3 regions of the Myxococcus sp. AS-1-15 genome follow, and region 3 is predicted to be linked to each of the others. Evidence: riboswitches for the same ligand, from Rfam matches in the RefSeq annotation. Region 3 holds a riboswitch; each other region holds the start of a gene.
What was found. Region 3 has a riboswitch for cobalamin ahead of K8625_RS11015 (TonB-dependent siderophore receptor). Riboswitches for the same ligand answer to the same signal wherever they lie in the genome.

Region 1 (3,885 bases), on a different contig from region 3:
GCTCGGAGATGAGGTCCGCGGCGCGGCGGAGGATGCGCACGCGCTCCTGCCACGGCGTCGCGCCCCAGCCGCGCTGGGCCTCGCGCGCCACGCGCACCACGCGGTCCACCTCGGCCACGGGCGTGCGGTGGACGGACACGAGCAGCTCGTCCGGCCGCGCGGGGTTGCGGCTCTGAAGCAGGTCTCCACTCCGGAACGCCTCGCCGCCGAGCCACGACGGCAGCTCTCCGCCCAGCGTCGAGCGCACGGCGGCGAGCGCCTCGTCGAACTGCGCGTGCAGCGCGGACAGGTCCGCCTCCAGCACCGAGTAGGTGATGCGGAAACTCATGACGCCTCCTGGAAGAAGTGGTGGATGCCGCGGGCGAGCGTGTCGACCAGTTCGTCGACCTCCGCCTCGGTGATGACCAACGGGGGGCCGACCATGAGCAGGTCCCCGTTCGTCCCGTCCGCGTGGCCCGTGTTGGACCAGAGGACCAGCCCCCGCTCGAACAGCGCCGACAGCAGTCGCTCGATGACCTTGCGCGCGCGTGGGAAGGGGCGCTTGCTCGCGGTGTCCTCGACCAGCTCGATGCCGGCCATCAGCCCCACGCCCTGCACGGAGCCGACATGCGGCAGCGCGCCCAGCGCCTCACGCAGGCGGCGCTGGAGGTGCGCGCCCACGCGCCCGGCGTGGGCCACCAGGTCGTGCCGCTCGTAGTAGTCGAGCACCGCCAGCCCCGCCGCCGTCATCGCGGGCGCCTGGAGGTACGTCTGCGCGTGCATGAAGCCGCCCGAGCCCCGGCGCAGCTCCTCCAGGTGCTCCTCGCGGATGAGCAGCGCGCTCAAGGGCGCGTAGCCCCCGCTGATGCCCTTGCCGAGCACCAGCACGTCCGGGGTGAAGTGGAACAGGTCGCTGGCGAAGAAGCGGCCGGTGCGCCCGCAGCCGCACATGACCTCGTCGGCGATGGTGAGGATGCCGTGCTCGCGGCACACGGCGCTCACGCGCTCGAAGTACCCGGGCGGTGGAGGCGACGCGCCCGCGGACGAGCCGATGACGGGCTCCGCGATGAAGGCGGCGATGGTGTCCGGGCCCTCGCGGCGAATCGTCTCCTCGAGCAGCCGCGCGTAGTGCTCGGCGCCGTCGCGCGCGTAGTCCTCCAGCCCGGAGCGGTACGGGTACGGCGCGGGCGTGGTGACGACCTCCGCCAGCAGGGGGCCGAAGAAGGTCTTGTAGTGGGGCCGCCCCGACAGCGAGAGCGCGTACAGCGTGTTGCCGTGGTAGCCGGGCACGCGCGCGATGACCTTGCCGCGCTGGGGCTGGCCGCGCTCGACCCAGAGCTGGCGGACGAACTTCACCGCGGCCTCCACCGCCTCGGAGCCCGAGCCGAGGAACGCGGCGCGCGTGAGCCCCTGGGGCGCGAGGGCGCACAGGCGCGTGGCGAGCGCCTCGGTGACGTCGGTGGTGAAGTGGGTGCCGTTGACGTAGGCGACGCGCAGCAGCTGCTCATGGATGCGGTCCGCCACCTCGCGGTTGCCGTGACCCACGCTGGCCACGAGCGCACCGGCGGAGGCGTCGAGGTAGCGCTTGCCGCTCGCGTCGAAGAGGTGGACGCCCTGGCCGTGCGTCACCACGGGGAAGTCGCGCGCGAGATTGCGCAGCAGCACGTTCCCCTGGGGGTAGCGCACCGTGTGCCTGGCTTCGTCCCGCATCGTCCGTCCTCCACGCAGCGCGGACGACCGGAGGTCGCCCGACAGGGCTCCCGCGTGGAAGAAGGGCAGTCACGATGCGCGCGTGAGCGCACACCAGGCCCCGACTGGAGCCCACGGACCGACCTTCGCCCCCACGGGCGACTGGAGACACGGGGGATGGAGGTCGGAGAAGTCGAGCGTGCGTGAGGGCCCGTCGAGGCACGAGCGCCGCTCGAACCTTCCGGCCGTCCCACGCGGCTCCAGGTCGAAACCGTCCGTGGATTTCTCCCACGGTCGGATGCGGGCAGGTCTTCGGGCTCGTGAGCGCTTCGGCCTTGGGGGCCGGCTTCCTACGACTCGTCGCTTCCCAGCTCCCCAGGGGAACCAGTGCGGATGACGAGGCTCGTTCTCACTTACCGCTGCGGGGCAGCCCCGGATTCGAACCGGGTTCCCTTTTAAGCTCGGACCGAGGTCCGAGCACCAACATGGGGCGGTATGTACTGTTCGCCTCTTCGGACTGTCAAGCGAAGCGCCGGTGCGCGCTCGACGCGCGGGGACGTGACGTCTGCCGGTGCGCGGGGATGTTCGACGAGCAACCTGCCGTGCATGAGCGCTGGCGCATCCCGCGCGCAGGCGTCACCTTCATCGGTGGCGCTCCGCGTCGGAGGACGCCTCCAGACCATGGCTCCGTCCGCCGCGAACACCGCCGCCGCGCCCTTCACGTTCACCCGTGCACAGAGGGTGTTCACGATGTCGGGCGCGCTGCTCGGGCTGCTGCTCGCGGCGCTGGACCAGACGATTGTCGCCACGGCGGGTCCCTCCATCCAGGCGGACCTGGGCATCTCTCCCGCGCTCTATCCATGGCTGACGACGTCGTACCTGGTCGCGTCGACGATGATGGTGCCCGTGTGGGGGAAGCTGTCGGACCTGCTGGGCCGGCGCATTGTGCTGGCGGCGGGAATCGTCGTGTTCCTGCTGGGCAGCTTCCTGTGCGGCGTGTCGCGCTCGACGCTGACGCTCATCCTGTACCGCGCGGTGCAGGGGGTGGGCAGCGCGGCGCTCTTCACCGCGTCGCTGTCGGTGGTGGCGGACCTCTATCCGCCGCGCGAGCGAGGCAAGTACCAGGGCCTGTTCGGCGCGATGTTCGGCCTGTCGAGCGTGGTGGGGCCGCTGGCGGGAGGCTTCATCACGGACCGGCTGGGGTGGCACTGGGTGTTCTTCATCAACCTGCCGGTGGGCGCGGTGGCGCTCGCGCTCGTGCTCTCGCGCATGCCGGCGCTCAAGCCTCCGGGGGCCTCGCGCGGGAGGCTGGATGTGACGGGCGCGGTGCTGCTGGCGCTGGCGGTGGTGCCGCTCCTGCTCGCGCTCAGCCTGGGGCGTGGCGCGGAGCAGGTGGCGCACGGTGGCGGCTGGGCGTGGGGTTCGTGGCAGGTGCTGGGGTTGTTCGCGCTCGCGGCGGCGGGGACGGTGTTGTTCCTGCGCGAGGAGAGGCGCGCGCAGGAGCCGCTGCTGGACCTGAAGCTGTTCCAGGACCGGACGTTCGCGCTGGGGAACGCGGCGGTGTTCGTCATCGGCGCGGTGTTCCTGTCGGGCGTGGTGTTCCTGCCGCTGTTCATGGTGAACGTGGTGGGGCTGTCGGCCACGCACGCGGGGCTGACGTTGACGCCGCTGACGTTGGGCGTGGTGGCGGGCAACATCCTCAGCGGTCAGCTGGTGTCGCGCATCGGCCGGTACAAGGGGCTGATGCTGGGCTCGCTGGTGGTGTTGATGGTGGGCTTCACGGTGATGGGGTTCACGCTGACGCCCACGTCGACGCAGACGGAGGTCACGGTGAAGATGGTCCTGGTGGGCGTGGGCCTGGGACCGTCGATTCCGCTCTACACGCTGGCCATCCAGAACGCGGTGTCACCCCAGCGCATCGGCGTGGCCACGGCGATGGCCACGTTCTTCCGTCAGCTCGGGATGACGCTGGGCGTGGCGCTGCTCGGCGCGGTGTTCGCGACGACGCTGTCGCATCAGCTGGGCACCCGCGTGGCGAGCGCCACGGAGGGACTGCCGCCGAAGCTGCGCGCCGAGCTGGCGTCCGCGGTGCCCGGTGTCGACGGGAGCGAGGCGGGCCCCGCGCAGTCGGCCTTCCAGGCAGAGAAGGTGAAGGAGCGCGTGCGCGCGGAGCTGGAGGCCGAGCGGCAGGCCTTTCAGCGCCCGGAGGTACGGGAG
Region 2 (3,885 bases), on a different contig from region 3:
CACGAGCGCGCCGTCCTCGCGGCGGTCGATGCGCAGGTGCTCGGCGGAGACCTTCGGGTCATCCAGGATGACGTCGTTCGAGTACGCGCGGCCCACCGTGGCCGGGAAGCGCTCCAGCCGGTGACGCGTGTGGACGGAGTCACCCTCCAACACCTCCAGGAAGATCACTTCGTCCACGACAGCCCCTCCAGGTAGCGGCGCGCCAGCTTGCGCGCGTTGTCCGCCGTGAAGCCGCCCAGCGTGAGGCTGGTGTCCACCCCGCTGGTGCTGGCGTTGAGCGCGGCGGCGCGCAGCACCAGGTCATAGAGCCCCGGGAAGCGCTTGTACGCGCGCAGGCACATGGCCGCGCGCACGGGCAGCCCGCCCACGTCCACGAACTCGGAGGTGCACCGGAAGTTGGTGACGTCCTCGCGCGAGGCCTCCACCGTGTCCGGGTCCTGCGAGAACAGCGCGGTGTAGAGCGCGGAGAAGCGCAGCGCGCCCAGCTCCTGGCTGGAGGCCTGCTGATGCAGGAAGGCCACCACGCCGGTGCGGTGCCGCGAGGACAGGTAGATGTCCTCCTCGGACGAGCACTGGTAGTTCGTCACGGTGTACGGCACCTCCGGGTCATGCGGCGTGTCGCCCCAGCACTTGAGGAAGGGAATCCACCGCCCCGGGACGTGGTAGCTGCCCAGGGCCTGCTTCGGCAGCGAGGCCGCGAGCATCTGCTCGGTGAGCCGCTGCTGGTTCTCGATGAGCTGCGCGCGCACCGTCTCCAGCAGCGCGGGCGTCGCGTCCGGCGCCATCTTCAGCGCCCGGCCGAGCAGCGTCCTCGCGCGGTGCACCGGCACCAGGAAGCCCAGCTGGTTGCCCATGGTGGCCACGTTGACGCCCACCACGGTGCCCTGCCCCGTCAGCGTCGGGCCGCCGCTCATGCCCGGGTTGATGGCGCCGCTGAAGTGCAGGCGCTCGTAGAGCGAGTCCTGGATGAAGCCGTTGTACGTGCCCTCGACGATGGTGGTGCCCAGGTCATGGGGGTTGCCCATGGCGAACAGGCGCGCGCCCTGGGGCGGCTCGCGGTCCTCCAGGACGAAGTAGTCCTTCACCGATTCATCCATGCGGATGACGGCCAGGTCGTGCACCACGTCCACGTCCACCAGGCGCGCGGGCACGGGCTCCCCGCCGGTGCGCAGCACGAGCTGCGCGGTGTAGTCCTCCGGGTGGAGCACCACGTCGGAGACCACGTGGTAGTTGGTGATGGCGTACCCGTCGCCCGAGACGAAGAAGGCGGAGCCGATGGAGGAGCGCGTGCCCGAGCGGCGCTCGATGATGCGCACCTGGGCGACGCGGTTCTGGATGCGCTGGAAGAGTTCGTGGGTGGCCGGGGGCAACACGGCCGGAGGCGGCTCGGGCGCGGGAGCGGGCACGACGTCGGGTTGGCTTCGGACGGCGGAGGGCGCGCCCGGTTCGGATGGGGCGACGGCCGGCGCCTGCCCCAGCACGGCGACGAGGAGGAAGACGAACATGGATGCGGCGCACGCTATCCCAGCGCCGCGCGCGCGGGGGTACCGAGTGGCGGGGCATGAGGCCTCCGGTGCGCTCGTCGACCCACCTGCCCTGTTGGCGACGCGCCGGGCAGCGGGTAGGGTCCGCCCCGCCCGAGGTGCCTCGTGGGGGTCCACGAGGTTTAGCAAGGGAATCCGGTGTGAATCCGGAGCTGCCCCGCAGCGGTCAGTGGGAACGAACGCCGTCGAACGCACTGGTCCTCGGCAGACGAGGGCTGGGAAGGGGCGGCGCCTAGGACGCCAGCACGCGCCGCGATGAGGGGCGGGTGGTGGGAGGCCCACGGAGCCCGAAAACCTGCCTCGAGCCCATCTGGGACGCGGACAGCGCCCCGGGTGGCGCTTCGCCCCCGGCCTTCGCGGGAAGGTCAGGCCATCCCTCGCGGCCCACCGCCGCCCTCGGAGGTCTTCATGTCCGGGGAGGCCCGTGGGCCAGGAGTCCGTCCATGAGTCACATGCAGCCGTCCCTCCCCTCCTCCGCCACCGAGACGCGGATGGTGGACATGGTGTTCCCGGATCAGACCAACCACTACGGCACCCTCTTCGGAGGTCAGGCCCTGAGGTGGATGGACATGTCCGCGTTCATCACCGCCAGCCGCTACACGCGCCGCACCGTGGTCACCGCGTCCAGCGAGCGCGTGGACTTCCACATGCCCGTGCAGCAGGGGCAGCTCGTGGAGCTGGTCAGCCGCGTGACGGCGACGGGCCGCACCTCCGTCACCGTGGACGTGGAGATGTTCGCCGAGGACCTGCTCACGGGCGCGCGGGAGCTGTGCACGCGCGGGCGCTTCGTGCTCGTGGCGCTGGATGAGCACCGCAAGCCCACCGCCGTGCCCCCGCTCTTGCCCGAGCCGGGTGCGCAGTGACGTGAAGCCCTGAAACGCAATCCGCGCCGGGGCCGGCTCCTCGGGCTCCGGCGCGCACTCCAGCAGATGGCATCACGCGGGGACCCGCCCGCCTCCGAGGCGGCCCGCTCGCGGCGCCGCCCAGGGCGCCACCGGGGATTCATTCGTGCGCGAGCCGCGCGGTCGTCACGACTCGGAGGCCATCCGCCCCGCGCGCCCCCGGCGCCACGCCGCGTATGACGCCACCAGCGCACCGGCCAGCGCCCCCGCGAGCGCGCCCAACAAGCGCCGGGGAACCACGCCAGGCGTCGTCGTCGGCTCCAGGCGGAACGTCTCCAGCGAGGCTCGGACGCTCGGCGCCAGCACCTCCCAGCGCACCGCGGGCGCGCTGACGACGACCACCGCGTGCCGCCCCTCGGACGCGAGCCCCGCCACCAGCACCGTGCGCGTCTGCCCCGCGTCCCGCAGCGTCCCCAGCACCTCCACGCGCGGCGCATCGCCTCCAATCCGGTCCACGCGCTCCGGCGACAGCACCACCCCCAGCTCCCGCTGGAAGTGCTGCATCACCGCCGACGCGAAGTCGTCACGCTCGGACGGGCTCGCGGAGAAGCCGCGCTCCACCACCGACACCAACATCGTCGCCGCCTCCGGGCCCTCGCCATCCGCGAGCGCCGCGGACAAGGACCTCGGCGTCTCCGCGTCCAACGTCACCGCCCCCGCCACCGAGCCCGTGTACGGCTCCCACCGCACCATGTGGAAGCCCTCGGGCGGACGCAGCACGTAGCCGTCGCGCCGCAGCTCGGTCCCGAGCGCGCCCGACAGCAACAACCACCCGCCTGCCACCCACGAGAGGCTCACACCGCGCAGCATAGGCCCCCCGAGCCCCGGACGCGGCCACTCACGCGCCAGGCCGCATGAACCCATGGATACCCAGAAGACACGGCTTCACGGGCATGAGGCCCACCGGCCCGGCTCACCGTGAAGTCAGGCCCGCGCGCCTTCGTTGTGACATCCCCGTCGGGCACGGGTAACCTCGCGCCGAGATGAATCCTGCAGCCCGGGTGGAGATGGAGGCTCGCGCCGACCGAGCGCTGCGCCGTGGAGAGCTGGTCGAGGCGCTCGACCTCTATGAGGCGCTCCTCCTGGCCTTCCCGGACGACGGCGCGCTCGCCGACAAGCTCGCCAACCTCCGCGAGTCCCTCCAGCCCCTGGAGCTCCAGAAGCTGGAGGCCTCCCGACCGCCCGAGGAGCCTGAGCTCCCGCTCGGCCCCTCCTCACCCGCCCAGGAGGGTGAGCGCCTGTTCGCCCTCGGGGACTACGTGGGAGCGGCCGCCGCCTACCGCCGCGCCGTCCAGGAGCGCCCCGACAACGAGCTCTTCAAGGAGCGGTTGATCGAGGTCTACCGGATGGCGAAGGAGATGCCCCTACAATCTCCGACAGACAAGGCGCTGCCCAAGGCGCCCCAGCCCCGTCTGCAGGCCCTGCTGGACCGCGTCGCC
Region 3 (3,885 bases):
GCTCCGGAACAACTCCGGCGTCCGGGCTCACGGAGCGCGCGGTGCATTCGAGCCCTCGGGAGCAGAAGGAGCCGGCTCGAGCGACACCGCGAGCGTCGCGTACGCCGCGCGCCCTGGCAGCGGGAAGCCGGTGAAATCCTGCACCCGCGCGTCGAGCAGGTTCTTCACCTCGACCGACAGCGTCACCTCGGGCCTGCGCAGGAAGGTGCTGGAGGCCCCCACGCTCCACAGCGTGCGCGAGGGCAGAGAGCGCGTGCCCGTGCGGTTGACGAACTGCGACGCCTGATACAGCACCTCGGTGCGCGCGTTGAGCCACTCCGGCCCCGCGCGCAGGCGCCCCACCCACTTGTGTCGCGGGCGATTGGGCAGGTCCTGGTTGAAGTAGCGCGGGTCTCCAAACCGGTTCTGCGTGCGCAGCCACGTGTAGCCACCGCTCGCCGACAGCCACGAGAACAGCCGCGCCTCCGCCTCCAGCTCCGTGCCCCACACCCGCGCGGCGTCGAAGTTGTACGGCCGCGCCATCATCGGTGGATACAGCTCGTACGCGATGAGGTCCTCGTAAAGCGCCGCGAACCCGCCCGCCGTCATGCTCCACCGCGGAGCCCCCGCCACCGTCGCCTGGGAGTCCCAGACCACCGCCGCGTCCGCGTAGAGCGCCCGCTCGGGCCTCAACCCCGGATTGGGCAACAACGTCCCCTGACGGATGTACAGCTCCAGGAACGACGGCGCGCGATGCGACTGTCCCGCGTTCGCCCGAAGCCCCACGCCTCCGCCCAACGACAGCCACGCGCCGACCTTCGGCGAGAACAACCAGTAGGGCCCCACCCGCTCGAACCGCAGCGACGGCACGACGCTCAACACGTCAGCCACCAGCGCCCACTCGTCCATCACCATGACACTGCCACGCCACCAGCTCGCGGACTGCGCGCCCCTCGCCTGGGTGACCTGCTCTCCCGACGACGCCACCGTGGCCGTCAGCGCATGCCCGCCCCCGAGCAGCGTCCGCCCCTCCACCTCCACCCCACCCACGACATGCCGCTGCGGACCTCCCGCCCCCAGCAGCCCCCCCGTCACCTCCAGGCCATCGCGACGGAAGAAGCCCCTCGCACTCGCCTGCGTCCCCGACCACCGCACGCCCAATGACAGCCGGTCCAGGTCCTGTCGCCCCGCGGACTGGGGGTTCTGCACCGTGCCCGGAATCGCGCGGTCCTCCAGCGACAGCTCGGACAGCACATCCAGCCGCGAGCCCCCCGGGAGCCGCCGCCGATACCGCAGCAGCACGCCTCCCCCCTTCGCGTCGTTGCGCGCGCGCGCCTCCGCCGTGACGGGGTTGTCCGGCACCGCGGGCAGCTCATCCAGCTCGTACGCGAAGTCCCCATCCGAGCGCCCCGCGTGCAGCAGCACCAGCGCGTTCCCGTCCAACAAAGGCCCGGTGATGGCCACGTGCCCCAGCGCCGTGTTCCAGCTCCCGTAGACCACCTCTCCACTGGCCCGCACGTGCGACGACGGCGCGCGCGTGACGATGTTCACCGCGCCGCCGAGCCCTCCCGAGCCATAGCGAGCCCCCGCGCCCCCGCGCAGCACCTCCAGCCGCTCCACCAATGCGGCCGGCACCTGCGACAGGTCCGCCATGCCGCCCGCGCCGTTGAGCGGGATTCCATCCAGGAACACCAACACCCCGTTCGACGCCGCGCCGCGCACCACCAGGCTCTTGCTCTGCCCGTAGCCACCCGAGTCCTGCACCGCGAGCCCCACCGAGCCCACGAGCAGCTCCGCCGTGTCCCGCGCCTCGCCCGCATGCTCGCTCGCGTCGATGACGGTGATGGCGCCCGTGGGGTCGCGGCGCTCGGGGGCGTCGGGAGGCGGCGGCGCCTTGCCTCGCACCACCGTCGCGGGCACGACGACGTCGTCCGTCGCCTGCGCGCGCGCTCCGGAAGGCAGGCTGAGCGCCAGGCACACCAGGTGCCCGGCGAGGAAGGTGCGCCGCATGCTCCGCCTTCCGCTCTCTCCATCGAAGAGAGAAGGCCATCCGCACGTGCCGCCACGCGACACGTCCGCACCCTCGGGCAGGTCTCCTGGCTGATGGACTCCAGCTCCAGGCGCACGACGCGTCTGGCTGGAAGGGGGCTTCCGCCTTCCCCCGGAGCGTCCGCCTGGACACCGCCGGAGTGGCGACAACCGAAGTCCCCGGCCCTGACCTCAGGGCGGCCCATTCACAGTGGCGGGACCGCGCCGGAATCGCACCGGCTTCCCTCTTGAAAGCCCGACATGGGCACCCAAGGGCGCACCCCTTCTAGGAGCTGACTACCAGCGCGTCAAGCGCACCCGGGACGACACCTCGCACGCGCGCGCGTAGGACTCGAAGGCGCTCGCCTGCAGGAACACCACCTGCGCGCCCCCCAGTCGCAGCGAGGCCTGGCTGAACAGCGGCGTCGAGCGCCCCGGTACAATCAGCACCCCCTCCACGAAGGTGCCGCCGTGGCTCTCCAGGTCCGTCACGCTCCACACCTCAGTGTGCGGTTCCGGACGGAAGCGCGCGTGCTGTCGCGACACGGTGGGCTCGGGCAGGACGATGTCGCACTCGGGGCTGCGGCCCACCATCACCTCCGGCCCTCGGCCAGGGAAGCGCGGACACAGCTCGAACACCACGGGCTCCACGACTCGCGATGGAATCGGCACCTTCAGCGTCGGCGGCTCCGCCTGCGCCACGGAGCGCGGACGGCTCGGCATGGAGTCCCACACCAGAACGGGCCACCCGACCTCCCGCAGCAGGGCTTCGCGGTCCTCCTGGAGCCGGGACATCAGCGCGGACAGACGGTGGAGCACGACGAGCCCTCCAGGCCGGGAAGGTGTGCACGCAAACCTGTGCACGCCCCCTCGCCCTGTCCACCCCCCTTGCGTCACTCCACGGTTCCGCAGGCGCTCGCCAGCGAGAGGATGTCGGAGTCGTAGTGCAACGCCAGCGTGCCGGACGACTCGATGTGGCGCACGAAGACGGAGCCGAACACCTCCGCGTTGCCGCTGAGCGTCAGCGTGGCGCCGGGCGCGTAGAGGTTTCCCGCGAGCACACTGCCCGCGGAGATGCCCAGCGTCCCCGTCCCCGCGGCGTACACGCGCACCTTCGCCGGCGCGTCCACGGACCCCAGCAGGAGCTGGCCGGCCACCGTCATGTCGCCGCCCACGAACAAGTCCAGCTCCCCCGGCGGCACCACCTCCACCGAGAGCCGCTCGCCGATGACGACGCTGTCCCGCACGAAGAGCGCGGTGCGCTCGCGCACCACGAGGTTCAGCCGGCCCTGGCCCTCGATGCCCGTCAGGAAGAAGCGCCCGCACGGCAGCTCCAGCGTGCGCTCGCCGGTGAAGCCCTGCAGCGCCGAGGGCTCCAGGTCGATGACGTCGTTGTGGTTCTCGCGAGCGTGGTTGGCGATGAGCCCCTGGATGTCCACCACCGACGCGGTGTCCCCGCACGCGCACGGCGACACCGAGTCCACCGGCTCGCGCAGCACCTCGGCGGCCGTCACCGTGCCGGACATGCTGCGCTCCGCGGGCACCGCCAGCTTGCCCGCCACGCTCAGCGACGCGAGCCCCACGTCGCCGCGCACCCACGCGTCCCCCGTCACCTGCGCGGACACGTTGCCGCTGAGCGGACCGCCGCTGTACAGCCCGCCGCCCACCGACAGGCCGCGCCCCAGCAGGATGCCGTCCGCGCCGCCCGCGCTCAGCCCGCCGCCAATCGTCAGCGTGTCGTTGGCCGCGACGCCGCCGTTCGTCGCCACCGCGCCGCCCTTGCCGCCCGGCACGTACTTGCCCAGCGAGCTCTTGAACGCATCCGTGGTGAGCGACGCGCTGAAGGCCAGCCGCTCGCACGAGCACAGCGCGTAGCGG

Region 1: another riboswitch for cobalamin. It lies ahead of K8625_RS26570 (aspartate aminotransferase family protein); the one in region 3 lies ahead of K8625_RS11015 (TonB-dependent siderophore receptor).
Region 2: another riboswitch for cobalamin. It lies ahead of K8625_RS28380 (acyl-CoA thioesterase); the one in region 3 lies ahead of K8625_RS11015 (TonB-dependent siderophore receptor).

The regions. Positions count from the first base shown of each region.
Region 1 covers NZ_JAIQDF010000010.1:317,862-321,746, reverse strand. The annotation lists gene K8625_RS26575 (aldehyde dehydrogenase family protein) at 1-328, opposite strand, end outside; gene K8625_RS26570 (aspartate aminotransferase family protein) at 325-1,689, opposite strand; cobalamin riboswitch at 1,954-2,168, opposite strand; gene K8625_RS26565 (MDR family MFS transporter) at 2,350-3,885, shown strand, end outside.
Region 2 covers NZ_JAIQDF010000011.1:370,806-374,690, reverse strand. The annotation lists gene K8625_RS28390 (FHA domain-containing protein) at 1-177, opposite strand, end outside; gene K8625_RS28385 (S1C family serine protease) at 165-1,505, opposite strand; cobalamin riboswitch at 1,624-1,862, shown strand; gene K8625_RS28380 (acyl-CoA thioesterase) at 1,988-2,407, shown strand; gene K8625_RS28375 (hypothetical protein) at 2,573-3,256, opposite strand; gene K8625_RS28370 (hypothetical protein) at 3,430-3,885, shown strand, end outside.
Region 3 covers NZ_JAIQDF010000003.1:381,335-385,219, forward strand. The annotation lists gene K8625_RS11015 (TonB-dependent siderophore receptor) at 28-1,989, opposite strand; cobalamin riboswitch at 2,048-2,295, opposite strand; gene K8625_RS11020 (FHA domain-containing protein) at 2,305-2,826, opposite strand; gene K8625_RS11025 (hypothetical protein) at 2,901-3,885, opposite strand, start outside.